2 regions of the Pontibacillus sp. ABV4_188 genome follow, and region 1 is predicted to be linked to the other one. Evidence: riboswitches for the same ligand, from Rfam matches in the RefSeq annotation. Region 1 holds a riboswitch; the other holds the start of a gene.
What was found. Region 1 has a riboswitch for preQ1 ahead of queF (preQ(1) synthase). Riboswitches for the same ligand answer to the same signal wherever they lie in the genome.
Positions count from the first base shown of each region.

Region 2: another riboswitch for preQ1. It lies ahead of queC (7-cyano-7-deazaguanine synthase QueC); the one in region 1 lies ahead of queF (preQ(1) synthase).

Region 1 is NZ_CM149975.1:21,721-29,712, forward strand. Features, by position in the region: gene ACYX4O_RS00105 (gluconate 2-dehydrogenase subunit 3 family protein) at 1-413, shown strand, start outside; gene ACYX4O_RS00110 (GMC family oxidoreductase) at 429-2,141, shown strand; gene ACYX4O_RS00115 (twin-arginine translocase TatA/TatE family subunit) at 2,167-2,358, shown strand; gene queF (preQ(1) synthase) at 2,722-3,219, opposite strand; PreQ1 riboswitch class I at 3,286-3,330, opposite strand; gene aldA (aldehyde dehydrogenase) at 3,472-4,920, shown strand; gene acsA (acetate--CoA ligase) at 5,145-6,860, shown strand; gene ACYX4O_RS00135 (RrF2 family transcriptional regulator) at 7,278-7,718, shown strand; gene ACYX4O_RS00140 (lysine N(6)-hydroxylase/L-ornithine N(5)-oxygenase family protein) at 7,923-7,992, shown strand, end outside.
Region 2 is NZ_CM149975.1:502,521-510,512, forward strand. Features, by position in the region: gene ACYX4O_RS02635 (cupin domain-containing protein) at 228-731, opposite strand; gene ACYX4O_RS02640 (STAS domain-containing protein) at 876-1,718, opposite strand; PreQ1 riboswitch class I at 2,727-2,771, shown strand; gene queC (7-cyano-7-deazaguanine synthase QueC) at 2,870-3,535, shown strand; gene queD (6-carboxytetrahydropterin synthase QueD) at 3,535-4,014, shown strand; gene queE (7-carboxy-7-deazaguanine synthase QueE) at 3,959-4,723, shown strand; gene ACYX4O_RS02660 (BCCT family transporter) at 5,296-6,924, opposite strand; gene ACYX4O_RS02665 (aminopeptidase) at 7,339-7,992, shown strand, end outside.

The DNA of each region.
Region 1 (7,992 bases):
AATATATGCAGGGGCCTTTCTATAAAGGTGAACCCACTCAAGGATATCAGTCTCGTATGAATCGTGGTGAGATCTTCCGTATGGGAATTAAGAAATTAAAAGAAAAGAGTCAATCTGATTACGAGAAGAGTTTTCAAGAGTTAAGTGCGGAAGAACAAGACGAGATCTTAACAGCTTTTGAAAATGATGAGGTGAAGATGACGGGAACAACTTCTGCTGAGTTCTTTGAACTTATGCGTGCAGCTACTATTGAAGGAGTTTACGCAGATCCAATGTACAGTGGTAATCGCAATATGGAAGGTTGGAAGATGAAACAGTTCCCAGGAGCCCAAATGTCTTATATCGGTAAAATTGAGAGCGATAAATTCGAAGATATAGAGCCGCAAAGTTTGCATTCTATGTTGAATAAATAGAAAGGCGGAGATCATATGGCAAAGACGTTGCCAAAAGTGGATGTAGTGACAGTAGGAGTAGGTTGGACAGGCGGTATTTTAGCAGCTGAACTAGCTAAAGATGGTATGAAAGTAGTGGGGCTTGAACGAGGGAAAGAACGATCAACAGAGGATTACTTGCACGGGCACGATGAGTTACGTTATGCACTCCGATATGAATTGATGCAAGATACTTCAAAAGAAACACTTACGTTTCGAAATAATCGCAAACAACGTGCTCTGCCTATGCGTCAATTAGGTTCGTTTCTGTTGGGGGAAAACCTTGGCGGAGCGGGTGTGCACTGGAACGGGCAAACGTACCGCTTCTTCCCGTATGATTTCGAAATTAAATCGATGACAGAGAAAAAGTATGGAAAAGGAAAAATTAAAGACGGCTACTTTGTACAGGATTGGGGCATTACATACGATGAGTTGGAGCCCTACTATGATCAATTTGAGAAAGCCTGTGGAATATCAGGTGAAGAGAATCCTATGGCAGGTAAACGGAGTAACCCTTATCCAACACCACCTATGAAAAGTACCCGTTCACTTGATAAGTTTGCAGAAGCTACAAAGGAGTTAGGGTACAAGCCTTATAGAATTCCTTCAGCTAACCTTTCTGAACCCTATAAAAATCAGTATGGTATGCAAATTAATGCATGTCAGTATTGTGCATTCTGTGAGCGTTTCGGGTGTGAATATGGAGCTAAGTCGGATCCGGTGATCTCGGTTATTCCAGCTGCGAAGGAATCTGGAAACTATGAAATCCGTTACCATTCCAACGTAACTGAAGTTATTTATGATGGAAGTAAGGTTACCGGGGTTAAGTATGTAGACGTTCAAAGTGGCGAGGAATTTATCCAACCTGCTGAAGTCGTTGCCCTCACGTCTTACGTTATGAATAATGTGAAATTCTTATTGATGTCTGATATAGGTCAAAAATATGATCCTAAAACGGGCCAAGGCGTCGTAGGTCGCAGTTATTGCTATCAAATCCTTCCTGGAGCTACAGGTTTTTATGAAGAAGAACAATTTAATACCTTTATGGGAGCCGGTGCACTTGGTACTTCTATCAATGATTTCTATGGGGATAACTTTGACCATTCTGATTTGGATTTCATTCATGGAGGCGTTATTTCCATTACTCAAACTGGGAAACGCCCTATTGCCAACAACCCAACTCCTCCGGATACTCCAAGGTGGGGGAAAGAGTTTAAAAGCAACTCAATTAAGTATTATACCCGTACATTAACGATCGGGTCACAGGGTGCATCTCTACCTTATAAGGAGAACTTCTTAGATCTTGATCCGACGTACAAAGATGCATATGGACTTCCGTTGTTGCGCATGACCTATAACTTTACCGATCAGGATAAGAAGCTTCAAAAATATATTACTAAAAAAACAGCAGAAATCTCAGAGAAAATGGGAGCTTCTAAAACAGTTCCAAACCCTGAATTAACAGATTACAGTATTGTACCTTACCAAACGACACATAATACAGGTGGAGCCATTATGGGGGCAGATCCAAATAGCTCTGTTGTAAATAGCTACTTACAGCATTGGAATGCTGATAACTTATTTGTTGTAGGAGCTTCAGCCTTTGCTCATAATGGTGGTGTGAACCCGACGGATACAGTTGGCGCACTAGCTTATCGTGCTGCTGAAGGTATTAAAAAATATCGTAAAAATGGTGGTTCTCTCGTTTAATTTTAAACAGAAGGAGTGAAGCCTTATGCTTCCTCAAATCGGAATCCCGGGTTTAGTGCTAATTTTAATTCTATCCCTCATCTTATTTGGTCCAAAGAAGCTACCAGAGATTGGTGCAGCCTTTGGGAAAACCTTAGCTGAATTTAAGCAATCTACGAGGGAATTATTAGATGATGATGAAGAGCCTAAAGCAGTGAAGGAACCTAAAAAAGAATAGTAAAAAGCCAAGTACTTTTTGTACTTGGCTTTTTTGTGTCTAGCTCCGGCCCCACAGGATGTGGGGTCGCTCGACGTTGGCTATTGACGTGGCGATTTTAGTCGAGCTTCCGATTCAACCCTGGGCGCCCCGCCTGTGCTTTTCTAGTGTCTAGCTCCGGCTCCTAGCCCCTAGCGTCATAAGCAAGCTAACTCCAGTGGCCTTCTGCCACTTCCTATTAAGCTGAACAGTCGCCTGCGCTTTTCTGATGTCCAGCTCCGGCGGGGAGGGCCTAGCGTGATAAGCAATCTACCTGCAGTGGCTAAACGCCACTTCCGGCAGCTTGCTTATCCGTACGGCCCTGGGCACCCCGCCTGTGCTTTTCTATCTATTATCAATAGTTTCCGGATACATATCATGATTCATCAGGCGGTGTTCGGCGATTTTTTCGTATTTGGTGTTGGGTTTTCCGTAGTTGCAGTATGGGTCGATGGATATGCCGCCTCTTGGGGTGAATTTGCCCCATACTTCGATGTAACGGGGGTCCATGAGGTTGATCAGGTCGTTCATGATAATGTTCATGCTGTCTTCATGGAAGTCTCCGTGGTTACGGAAGCTGAATAGGTAGAGTTTTAAGGATTTGCTTTCTACCATCTTTTCACCTGGAATGTAGCTAATATAGATGGTTGCAAAGTCAGGTTGGCCTGTTTTAGGGCATAGTGTTGTAAATTCAGGGCAATTAAATTTTACGAAATAATCACGCTGTGGATGTTTGTTATCAAATGATTCTAATACTTCAGGGTCGTAGTCAAAAGAGTAACTTGTGCCTTGGTTGCCAAGTAACGTAACTCCTTCTAATTCTTCATCTTTTCTTCCTGCCATAGTCGGTCACCACTTTCTCAAAGAACAAAAAAAGAGGATGACTCCTTTTATAGAAGACCCACCTCTTGTTCTTTAGTTTTTTATAGAGGGTTTAGCTAGAACCTCTCCCTATACGGAATGTCCTATACTGTTCATACCAAGTATATAAGCGGCAGATAACGGTGTCAACGAACCGCTACAGCCTACTCAAAAGTTTTGATAGTTAGATTCTGAGGTAAATTTACTGGGAACACTCATTTAAGGAGGATTCTCATGCAAACCCATAAATTATACATTAACGGCGAATATGTTGAGTCTACAGGTAGTGAGTATATTGATATCATAAACCCCTCAACGGAAGAAGTCATTTCAAGAACCCCTAAGGGAACTGAAGAAGATGTAAATAAAGCTGTTGAAGCAGCATTTAATGCCCAGAAGGATTGGGAGCTAACTCCAGCTGTTAAGCGTGGCGAAGCGGTACGTAAGATGGGCGATAAAATTGCTGAAAAACGCGAAACATTTATTCAATTATTGCAAGAAGAACAAGGAAAAGCTTATGAACTAGCAAGTGGAGAAGTAGACCTTGCGATAGACTACTTCCGTTACATGTCCGAATGGGCGCGTAGAATTGAAGGTGAGATTGTACCAAGCGACCGTCCTAATGAAAACATTATGGTTTATAAGAAGCCTATCGGTGTTGTTGCAGGTATTGTCCCTTGGAACTTCCCTGTATTTATCTTAGCTCGAAAAGTAGCAACCTCTCTTGTCACAGGTTGTTCTATTGTATTGAAACCAAGTCAACAAACCCCAAATACAGCAGCGGAATTTACAAAGATCATTGATGAAATGGATCTGCCAAATGGAATTTATAACTATATTACCGGAACGGGTGGAACATTAGGGAATGCGATGGCTACTCATGAAAAGGTTCATATGATCTCTATGACTGGTAGTGTTGGAGCAGGCACGAAGGTTATGGAAGCTGCAGCGCAGAACATTACTAAAGTAAATCTTGAATTAGGTGGTAAAGCACCTGCTATTGTAACTGCCAACGCGGATCTCGATGTAGCCGTTGAAAACGTGACGCAGTCTCGTTTAATTAATAACGGGCAGGCTTGTACAAATGCTGAAAGGGTGTATGTACATGAGAGCATTGCAGAGGAATTCATCAATCGTCTTCAAAAATCCTTTGAAGGTAAAACGTTAGGTAACCCACTTCAGGATAAAAATGCTGATGTAGGTCCGTTAATTAGTGAAGACCGTATACAAGAGGTTGAGAAGATGGTAGAGAGTGCTGTAAATGAAGGTGCGCGTATTGTAACAGGCGGGAAACGTGGAGATCAGGCATCAGGGTTCTTCTATGAACCAACTATTTTAGCTGATGTCACACATGATATGACTGTTATCCAAGAAGAAATCTTTGGGCCTGTTATTCCAGTTTCGACTTTCTCTACAATAGATGAAGCTATTGAAAAAGGGAACGATACAGACTATGGCCTCTCTTCTTCTGTTTATACAGAAGATCTAAGTGAAGCGATGCGTATCGTAAATGAATTGAAGTTCGGTGAAACCTATGTAAACCGTGAGAATATGGAAGCTGTTCAAGGTTACCACCAAGGTATTCGTAAATCCGGTATAGGTGGTGCAGATGGTAAGCACGGTTTAGAAGACTTCCTTGTTACTCAGGTTGTTTATATGGATTATAACTCAAAGAAAAAATAAAAAATTGTCATGTTAAAAGTCCTGTAGGGTGAGCCTTACAGGGCTTTTTTTCTGAATGAATTAGGTAATTCCAATTATTGTGAGGGTTATGGCTTTAAATTTACAAATGAATCACATACAATAGAAGTAATTAACGGAATTTTTAAATAGTTTAAGTTTAAAGCGATACTCTCTTTTTTTAATGAGATCTGTAATCGTTTACAAAATGGGGACGAGGTGATTGGATGAACATGCAACGTATTGAGACCAAAAGTGGAAAATTCAACATGAACAACTATGGAGAAACGTATCAGAATTTTAATTGGGATGAAGCTAAATCCAATTTTAGCTGGCATACGACAGGTAAAGTAAATATTGCGTATGAAGCCATTGACCGTCATGCTGAAAACCCAGATAAAGCGGATCAAATTGCACTTATTTATTCTGCTCCTGATCGAGAAGAGAAGCTAACTTTTACTGATTTAAAACAATCAAGCAATCAATTTGCTAACGTACTGAAGAAACATGGGGTGGAGAAAGAAGATCGAGTTTTTTTGTTCATGCCCCGTAGTCCGGAATTTTATGCGGCATTCCTTGGAATTCTGAAAGTTGGAGCCATTGCTGGTCCTCTATTTGAGGCATTTATGGAACAAGCGGTTCGTGACCGGTTAGAAGATAGTGAAGCTTCTATGCTAGTCACTACTCCTGAATTATTAGAGCGTGTCCCTTTTAATGATTTGCCTCATCTGAAAAAGGTAGTCTTAGTTGGCGAATCAGATCAAAAAGGGGAAGCTTATATTGACTATCATGCTGAGATGAAAGAGGCTTCTAAGAGCTTTGATGTAGAATGGGTTGATTTAGAAGATGGAATGCTTCTTCATTATACATCCGGTTCAACAGGGAAGCCAAAAGGAGTTTATCATGTTCACAACGCTATGCTCCAACATTATCAAACAGGTAAATGGGTGCTTGATTTAAAAGAAGACGATATCTACTGGTGTACAGCTGATCCAGGTTGGGTAACGGGTACGAGTTATGGGATTTTCGCTCCTTGGCTTAACGGTGTGACAAACTTAGTCCGTGGGGGGCGCTTTAGTCCTGAACAATGGTACGAGACGTTGCAAGAAAAAGAAGTTACCGTTTGGTATTCAGCTCCTACAGCGTTCCGTAAATTAATGAGTGCCGGGGAAGATATTGTGAAGGAATATAACTTAACGAATCTCCGTCATGTTTTAAGTGTTGGGGAGCCTTTAAACCCTGAAGTTATTGCCTGGGGAATGAGTGCATTGGAGCTTCGCATTCATGATACGTGGTGGATGACTGAAACTGGGGCGCAATTAATCTGTAATTTCCCTGCTCTTGATATGAAACCAGGATCAATGGGGAAACCTTTCCCAGGTATTGTTGCTTCTATCATAGATAATGAAGGGAACGAACTTCCTCCAAATCAGATGGGGAATTTAGCCATTAAGGCACCATGGCCATCCATGATGCGTGCAATATGGAAGCGACCTGAGAAATATGAGAGCTACTTCTTAAATGGCTGGTATATATCAGGAGATAGTGCCTACAAGGATGAAGAGGGGTACTTTTGGTTCCAGGGGCGATTAGACGATGTTATTAATACTTCTGGGGAGCGAGTTGGCCCATTTGAAGTAGAAAGTAAACTAATTGAACATCCTGCTGTATCAGAGGCTGGAGTTATTGGTAAACCAGACCCCGAGCGAGGAGAAATTATTAAAGCGTTTATTACATTAAATGATGGATACACTGAGTCGGAAGAGTTACTTGAGGATATTCGTCAGTTTGTTAAGAAAGGGCTAAGTGCCCATGCGGCCCCTCGTGAACTAGAAGTAAAAGATACAATTCCTAAGACCCGAAGTGGTAAGATTATGAGAAGACTATTGAAATCATGGGAGCTAGGCTTACCTACAGGGGATGTTTCAACTTTAGAAGAATAACCAAAAAAGCTGTTCCATTTGGAACAGCTTTTTTACTTGTTTTTAAGTTTAGCTATAAGGATCGCTTTTTTCTCTGAAGCTACCTTTTTAAAAGTTAGACTCTTTATAGAACTAATCCTTATATTTCTCATATCCCCACTTGTGCAAAATGGAGCTCAAAAAAGGGCATGAGTAATATGTTTGTTTTATAGTATATTTAATGTAATATAATAAATTTACACTAAAAAACATTCTTTAAGGTAGTTTTAATTTAAGGTTTATGCAGTTTATATAACAGTAATACCCCCTTTTCGTGATTGATACACCAGTATTTATAAAGAGATGAAGGTGAAAAAACTCTTTTTTTCTGTTCGTTTGTACTAGTTTTTTTGCTATAATAATATAATAAAAGCAGACGGCAATAAAGGAGCAAAATGCATGCGTCTAAAAAAGTACACGGATTACTCTCTAAGGGTTCTTGTTTATGTAGGTTCTAAAGAACAAGATCATCTATCATCAATTAAAGAAATTTCTCAAGCATTTGATATCTCCCAAAACCACTTAAGCAAAGTGGTTTTTCACCTTGGAAAGTTAGAATTAATTCAAACAGTCAGAGGCAGGTCGGGTGGGATTAAGCTATTAGAAAGGCCAGAGAATATCAATTTAGGAGACGTCATTCGAAAAATGGAGAGTGATTTTGTCCTAATTGATTATGGTCAGACTGATTCTAAAGAGAGAGCTTTAAAACCATCAGAGCAGCTAAAATATGCTTTAGAAGAGGCTCTACAGTCTTTTTTCTATGTTTTAAATCAATACACATTAAAGGATCTTCTTCGTGAGAATGAAGAAGTAAGTAATATTCTCCATTACGAAGCATAACGATATAGACAATTAGTATAGAAAGAGTACCTATGGTGATGGCATGTACTATACCATACAAAGAGTTATCCCCTCTCACTATCTTTTACCTATTGGATGTATACAAAAAGAGTAACCTCTATATGCTAGAGGTTACTCTTTTTGTTTTATTTTCCTGATATTGAGGGAAAATAAAGAAGACTCTCTACTAAAGGTGGATTTAGAATGTCAAAACAACTATATGATGTAATCGGTGTTGGGGTAGGCCCCTTTAATTTAGGATTAGCAGCACTAT
Region 2 (7,992 bases), 480 kb from region 1:
GCAGGAAAGCGAGTTGTCCCCAAGACTGCCCAACTACATTTCTGGCAACGGACCTATCCTTACCAAGTGTCTCAGATTCGAGTTTTCAAGGTTACTGACTTATGGCGGGAAGAATTGAGGGAAGGGAGATAATTACACAGCTGAGACAGTTTCTTAATCATTCACGCTAATAAGAAGAGGCTCTCATTTGGTGAGGGCCTCTTCTTATATGTACCGCCTATTCATGGTTAGCTCCAAAACTGTAAGAAAAGAAGATCGTCTCCGAATACAGGGTCTGTTGAGGGGAGAGGGACCTCTTTAATGTTGTGTAAGACTTCAGGGCGCTCGTTCCGTTTGCCGTTCCGTATATCTTTGTACTGCCCATCTGGATAAGCTCCGACAACAAGAAATTCTTTTGAACCATAAAGCTTTTTGTGACCTACACCCGCTGGGATCATGATAACATCACCGGGTGATACTTCTATTTTGCGTCCACTTTGACCGCCAAATTGAACTGTTGCTTCACCGCTTAGAACCCCTAGCACCTCATGGGCGGTGCTGTGATAATGGTGGTGGGGGAAGATCGAACCAATCCAAGTACTGTGCCAACCTTTTTGCAAAAAGAGCTCATCCAGATGGTCGATATATTCGTTAAGTACCCCTGGATAAACCAATAGTGGAAGCGGACTATTTGGAATCTCTCCATCGTCTTCAAATGAATAGGTTTGTATCTGATTAGCAAATGCATGCATAAGACTTTCCTCCTATAACCAATTCCTTAGGGAAATACCCTCCTACAGTTATAATTAAACCATAAAACATGAAGAAAAAGGAAATAGTTAGCAAAAAAAGACTCAAGCATATATGTATGGTTGAGTCTTTTAGACTTATAAGAATTATTTTTCCTGGTGTAAGGATGCCTCTTCAAGTGCATGATAAAGCGTGCTTTTGATAGGGACCTTGGAGAAGTTGATACCAAGTTGAATCGCCACTTGGGCCACTTTTGGATTCATACCGCAAAGGACAGACTTTACTCCTAAAAGATCTAGAGATTGAATAAGTTGATACAAGTGGTGAGCTACAAGGGTGTCAATGTTCTGAACACCTGACATATCAAGGTAAATCGTCTCGTAAGGGTGCTGGTTGCATTGTTCTAACGTATGCTCTTGGATATGTTTTGTACGCTCAGGATCCAGATCCCCGATAAGAGGAATGATTGCTTCTTTGTCTGTAATAGGTATAACGGGTGCACTTAATTCATTGATGAGTTGTTGTTGAGTATGAATTTGACGAATGCTTGTTTCGTAATAATGCTTCGAGAACTGATAAATTACATAGTCTTGTGCGTCGTTATACATTTGGCCGATATTCATCGCCTGTTCAATTCCGATATTATATTCATAGGCAAACGTCTTAAGGTGTTGCCAAATCGCTTTGCGGAAATTTGAAAACTGTCCTAGTACTTCATTAATAGGAACCTGTTCTCCAACTCGTTTCTCCGAGATTTGCTCTGCCCATTCTTTTAGTTCGAGATTCGGATCCGTTTTTTCAGAAATAAACACATTCGACAGGGATTCGATTAATTGGTTATTCTCCTCCCTTAGCTGGTCTTTACTCGTGGTGCTCTTTGTTGAAGAGTAGTAGGTAGTTACATCATTTTCGTGCATGTTTAACCATGTTTCTGTTATATCTGATAGGTTATTGTTTATGTATTCATAAAGTTTATGATAATTGTTCATTTTTTACACCTCCGGCTTATTCGTGCTCCTCCCATCATATCGGAGATGCTAGTTTAATGAAATTAATAACTGGTAAATCTCCTATATTTCTTTGTTTGGATTATTGAGAAAATAAAAACATCTTGATTTCCAAGTATTTAATGTTGCTGAAAGCATTTTCAACTTGATACATTATAGAAGGTCAAACGCCATTGACCACCTTTTACCCATAAAAAAGTCGCCAAACGCCCCCCTTTCGTTATTGTCGATTGCGTCAGGTTTAAACAATATCCTTTGGCTTAATGAACTCCGTGTCCCACAAATGTTTAACCGGTTTAGATAGAAAGGTTTGGCGACTTTTTCCCTTTATGCAATTGGAGGATCTTTTACCCCGTGTGCATTGTAAAAAGACTCCTAAATTGTAAAAACCACTCCCATAAGAGAAAGCTAGCACCTTGGAAACGAGCTGCTAGCTTTCTTTTTTTGTATGGACATATTTAATGTCTTGATTTATGTAAGTATTTTTATATAGTTAGTAAGATGGAGGGGGGGGAAGTTTAGTGAATGTTTCCGTTTACGTTTGTGTTGGGTAAGGTGGGCCGGGAATCTACTCGCTTTCCGCGGGCGAGCTGTCGAGCTTCCTCGGGGAAACCGCCCTGCGGGATCTCGTCTAGCTCTTTCTCCCGCAGGAGTCTCGCAGTTTCCCGGCCCACCTTTGCCAAGTATTGAGGAACGGAAACATGCTATCTCTTGGAGGGGGGAGAGAGGGTCCTTTCAACTACCTGTGTCAGGGATTGTTGGGGGACAGCGAGACTCCCGCGGGAAGAGGAGCCTAGGGGAGACCCCACAGAGAGCGTAGCGAACGAGGAGGCTTCCCAGCTCCCCGCAGGAAAGCGAGTTGTCCCCCAACAAGCCCAAGCACCTTTTACCGAAAAGGACCAATCCAATTTTGTCTCAGTATCTTACGTTTTAATACGGTCTATGTTACAATCAAGTAGAAAAAATTGAATGAAAATCTGCATGGTTGATGCGGGAGAGGTTCTAGCTACACCCTCTATAAAAAACTAAGGATCGAACTATACCTTCGCCTTAGGTATGGTTTTTTTATTTAGTTCGGATTGAAGTATGGGTGTGTAGAATTCTCTTTTTATAGTGAAAGGAGAATTTTTTTTATGGATAATAAGAAAGCCCTTGTTGTGTTTAGTGGGGGACAGGATAGTACAACTTGCCTTTTCTGGGCAATGAAGCATTTTGATGAAGTAGAGGCAGTGACGTTTGATTACAATCAGCGTCATGATGAAGAAATTGAAGTAGCAAAGGAGATCGCTGAGGATTTAGGTGTAAAACATACGATTCTTGATATGTCGTTATTGAGTCAGTTGGCACCTAATGCTCTTACTAGAGATGATATAGAGGTGAAAGATGGGGAAGGTGGCGACCTTCCATCTACATTTGTACCGGGTCGAAATCTATTATTCTTATCCTTTGCATCTATTATGGGTAAACAAATTGGAGCTCAGCATATAGTGACAGGAGTTTGTGAGACAGACTTTAGTGGCTATCCAGATTGCCGTGATGTATTTATTAAATCTCTTAACGTAACTCTTAATCTTTCAATGGACGATCAGTTCGTGGTTCATACACCTTTAATGTGGTTAGACAAAGCGCAAACATGGGAGCTTGCGGATGATCTTAATGCTCTTACGTACGTGAAGGAACGTACATTAACGTGTTACCACGGTGTTCGTGGCTCTGGCTGTGGGGAATGTCCCTCCTGTAAATTGAGACAAAACGGTTTAGACACTTATATAAATCAAAAAGAAGGAGCGAACGCATAATGGCTATGGATCAATATGGATTTCGCATCGTAGAAGACTTACAGAAAATTGATCAGGATATTAGGCGTAGTGACCTTCAGTATCATAAGAAGCGTGTCATGGTCAGTAAAGAATTTACGTTTGATGCTGCGCACCATCTGCACTGTTATGAAGGGAAATGTAAAAACCTGCACGGACACACGTATCGTGTGGTGTTTGGTATTAGTGGTTACACGGATGATATTGGTATCGTCATGGACTTTGGGGACATTAAGCAAATTTGGAAAGAACAAATTGAAGTCCACTTAGATCATCGCTACATCAATGAAACACTACCTTTAATGAATACAACTGCTGAAAACATGGTCGTATGGATTTATGAGAAGATGTCGGGCGCATTACCGCAAAACGATCAGTCCCTTCGTGTTGAATTTGTAAAGCTTTATGAAACACCAACAAGCTTTGCAGAGGCCAGAAGGGAGTGGATGGAGCTTGAGTAAACTTCCTGTTTTAGAAATATTCGGGCCGACCATTCAAGGAGAAGGAATGGTTGTTGGACGAAAGACGATGTTTGTTCGAACAGCTGGCTGCGATTACAGCTGTGCCTGGTGCGACTCCGCCTTCACTTGGGACGGAAGTGCGAAAGAGGACATTCGTTTACTAACAGCTGAGGAAATCTTTGTTGAGCTAAAAGAAGTTGGTGGAGCATCCTTTGATCACGTTACGATCTCTGGTGGAAATCCTGGATTGTTAAAACATATGAGCCAACTTGTTGATCTCTTGCACGAGAATGGATGTGAAGTGGCTCTTGAGACGCAGGGGAGTAAGTGGCAGGACTGGTTTACAAGCATTGATGATCTAACGATTTCACCGAAGCCACCAAGCTCGATGATGAAAACAGACTGGCAAAAGCTTGATGAAATCATTGAACAGCTTGACCCTCTAACTACTAGTTTAAAAGTAGTTGTCTTTGATGAAGAAGACTTGGAATATGCCAAAGGAGTTCATAAACGCTATCCTGGTATTCCGTTCTTCGTACAGGTTGGAAACGACGATACGGAAGAGGCGGATGATACGAAGTTGATGCATCGACTATTAGGGAAGTATGAATGGCTTATTGAACAGGTAATGGCCTCGACCGAATTAAACCGCGTCCGCGTCTTGCCTCAAGTGCATGCGTTGCTGTGGGGTAACCGACGAGGTGTATAAGGTGAAGCAGTACTCTTTTGGAGGGTACTGCTTTTTTTGTTGGATATCTCAGTTGGGAGGGTCCGTTACGTTTATGAGTGCTTGGGCTTGCTCGGGGACAACTCGCTTTCCTGCGGGGAGCTGGGAAGCCTCCTCGTTCGCTTTCGCTCTCTGTGGGGTCTTCCCTAGGCTCCTTTTCCCGCGGGAGTCTCGCAGTCCCCGAGCAAGCCCTAGCTTTTAAGGAGGGGAACGGCCCGCAGTTCGCATCAGTAGATCTGATGTCACCCTATATGGCATGTTTTCGTTCATTCTTATATGGCATAGGTGGGCCTGGAAACTGCGAGACTCCCGTGGGTAGAAGAGCCTCGGTGAGACCCCGGAAGCCGGCGTGTCGGCTGAGGAGGCTCACCAGCTCCCCACAGGAAAGGGGGTAGTTTCCAGGCCCACCTTAGACTAAACTAACGTGAACGGAAACATTCTCTCAGCTTCGAGTTTTCAACAAACTTATCTTCTATAGTATTGTTTAATACAGTTTACATAAAAAAGGTGCTCCTTGGTGAAGGAGCACCTTTTCTTTCTATATAAATAGGGGGTTAACTTACTTGAGAGTCTTCTTCTTCTTCTTTTTGAAGGCGTTTCTTGCGCTTTAAGCGTCGTTTGATTTGTTTAGAATCTAGATTAATTGTTTTTGGTTGGTAGTCATCTGAAGCAACGATATCTTCGTTTGAAGCTTTCATAAATGACCAGGCTAGCATAATCATAATGAATAATAATGGTGTTCCTCCGACGATACTAGCTGTTTGTAATGTACCTAAGCCACCTAAAATCATTAGGGTAAGTGGTAGTAGGCAAAGGGCAAAGGCCCAGAATAGGCGATTCCAACGTAATGGTTCTTCCTCAACGTAATTCTGTACAACGGATGCCAGTATGTAGGAACTGGAGTCAAATGTTGTTGCAAGGAAGATGATCGCTAGAACAGTAAAGGTTGTAATCATTATTGGAGCCATCGGCAATTGTGCGATCACACTAATAATTGCAGCCGGTGCTCCTTGTGTATTTAAGACGTTAATTACATCAAATTGTCCTGTAAGTTGCATATACATGCCGTAGTTTCCGATCACTCCGAAGAAAAGAACGCTTCCGAGTGTACCGTAAAGCATTGTTCCAAGAACCATCTGCTTGATGGTACGACCTCTTGAGATTCTTGCGATGAAGAGTCCAACGAATGGGGCGTATACAAGCCACCAAGCCCAGTAGAAGACTGTCCATGATTCTGGGAAGTTTGTTTCAGCGATTGAATTAATACCAGCAAATGATTCTGTCCATGTAGCCATGTGGAAGAAATTATCGGCTAATAAACCAATACTATTAAACGTCGTTTCAGAGATAAACTTCGTCGGTCCGAAAATAAATACAAAAGCAAGTAGAAAAAGTGATAACCATAAGTTTACATCACTAAGAACTTTGATTCCTTTTTTCAAACCTGAGTAAGCACTAAAGGCAAAGATAACGGTACAAACAAGTAGTATACCCGTTTTAAGACCAAGTGTAACTTCAATGCCTGTAAGACTTGAAATTCCTTCGGCAATCATAGGTGTTCCAAGCGCGAGTGTTGTACCAGCGCCTCCCATTAAACCGAACATGAATAGAACGTCAATGATCGTACCAAGCAGGCCGTCTGCTCGTTTACCTATGACAGGTCGACATGCTTCACTAATCTTTAATACGGGCTTTTTACGAACGTAATAGAAATAAGCTATCGGTAGTGCTGGTAATGTGTATATAGCCCAGGCGATTGGTCCCCAGTGGAAAATACCGTATACGCTGGCCCATTGTATTGCTTCTGTCGTTCCGCCTTCAACTGCGAATGGTGGAGCTTGATAATAATAAGCCCATTCGATCGTACCCCAGTATAAAATACTAGAACCGATTCCGGCACAGAATAACATGGCTGCCCAGGAGAATGATTTGAATTCAGGTTTTTCGCCTTTGTCTCCTAGTTTAACTTGACCGTTTTTACTAAACGCGACATAGAGGAGGAATAAGAATATGCCAAGACCGACCGTCATAAAGACGACCCCAAAGTTTGTGGTTATAAAAGCTTTGAGTTTGTCAACGACAACTTGACCTTCTTGAGGAAATAAAATGAGTGGGATTGTTACTGCAAGTAATAGGAATAATGCCCCGATAAAAGTGGGCCAATCCATTATTTTTTTATTCATCTAATCGTCCTTTCTTTAAAGTACATGTTTAATCATAATAGACTACCAACTTTTTGTACAGAACAAATTGTACAATCTATTTGTATTAATTGAAAAGAACGAGGTGATCAAACTGGACAAAATTACTGGTGGTACTGGGATGAAGAGACGTTGAAATTTTGTCAAAAAAATATAAAAAACCTCGATTTACATCGAAGTATTTAGGGAATGTTGTTTAGTTATAAAAAATAATTAACGAGTTTGAGAATGCTTATTAGTAATAGTTTTATGTGTTAATTTACATTCGATTTAGAGGAAGGCTTCTTGAAAGGAGTCATAAAGGAATAAAGAAGCGGCTATTGTTACAAAAACGGTCCGGATTTGTTATGCTAAATAGAAGTCGAAGTATTCAAAACACTTAAAAGGAGGGCTTATATGCCTACAACACAGCAGTTAGAAAAATACGCAGAGTTAGCTATACATAAAGGGGTCAACTTACAGAAAGATCAAATTCTTATGTTGAATGCTCCTATTGATGGTGCTGAGTTTGCGCGAATTGTAGCTAGAAAAGCCTATGAAGCTGGTGCTAAAGATGTTCATATTAACTGGGCCGATGACGTTATGCAACGTCTTTATTTCGAGCATGCTTCACAAGATGTATTAGAATCAGTGCCACAGTGGAAAGTAGATCAATATGACTATTTTGCTGAAAATGGTGCTGCTGTATTATCCATTCGTTCAACCGATCCTGATAATTTAAATGGGATTGATTCTTCTCGAATTGCGGCTGCTAGTAAAGCGAGTGGAGAAGCGATGAAGAACTTTAGAAAGTACACAATGAACGATAAGATTACGTGGTCGATCGTAGCGATTCCGAATCCAGAATGGGCTAAGAAGGTCTTTCCTAATGTATCGGAAGAAGAAGCGGTATCGAAGCTTTGGGAACAAATCTTTACGATTACACGAGTAGACCAAGAAGATCCATTGAAAGCATGGGATGAGCATAATGAAGCCTTAGGTAAGGCTCGCGATTACCTTAATAAAAAGCAATTTAAGAAATTGATCTATAAATCTCCTGGTACAGATCTT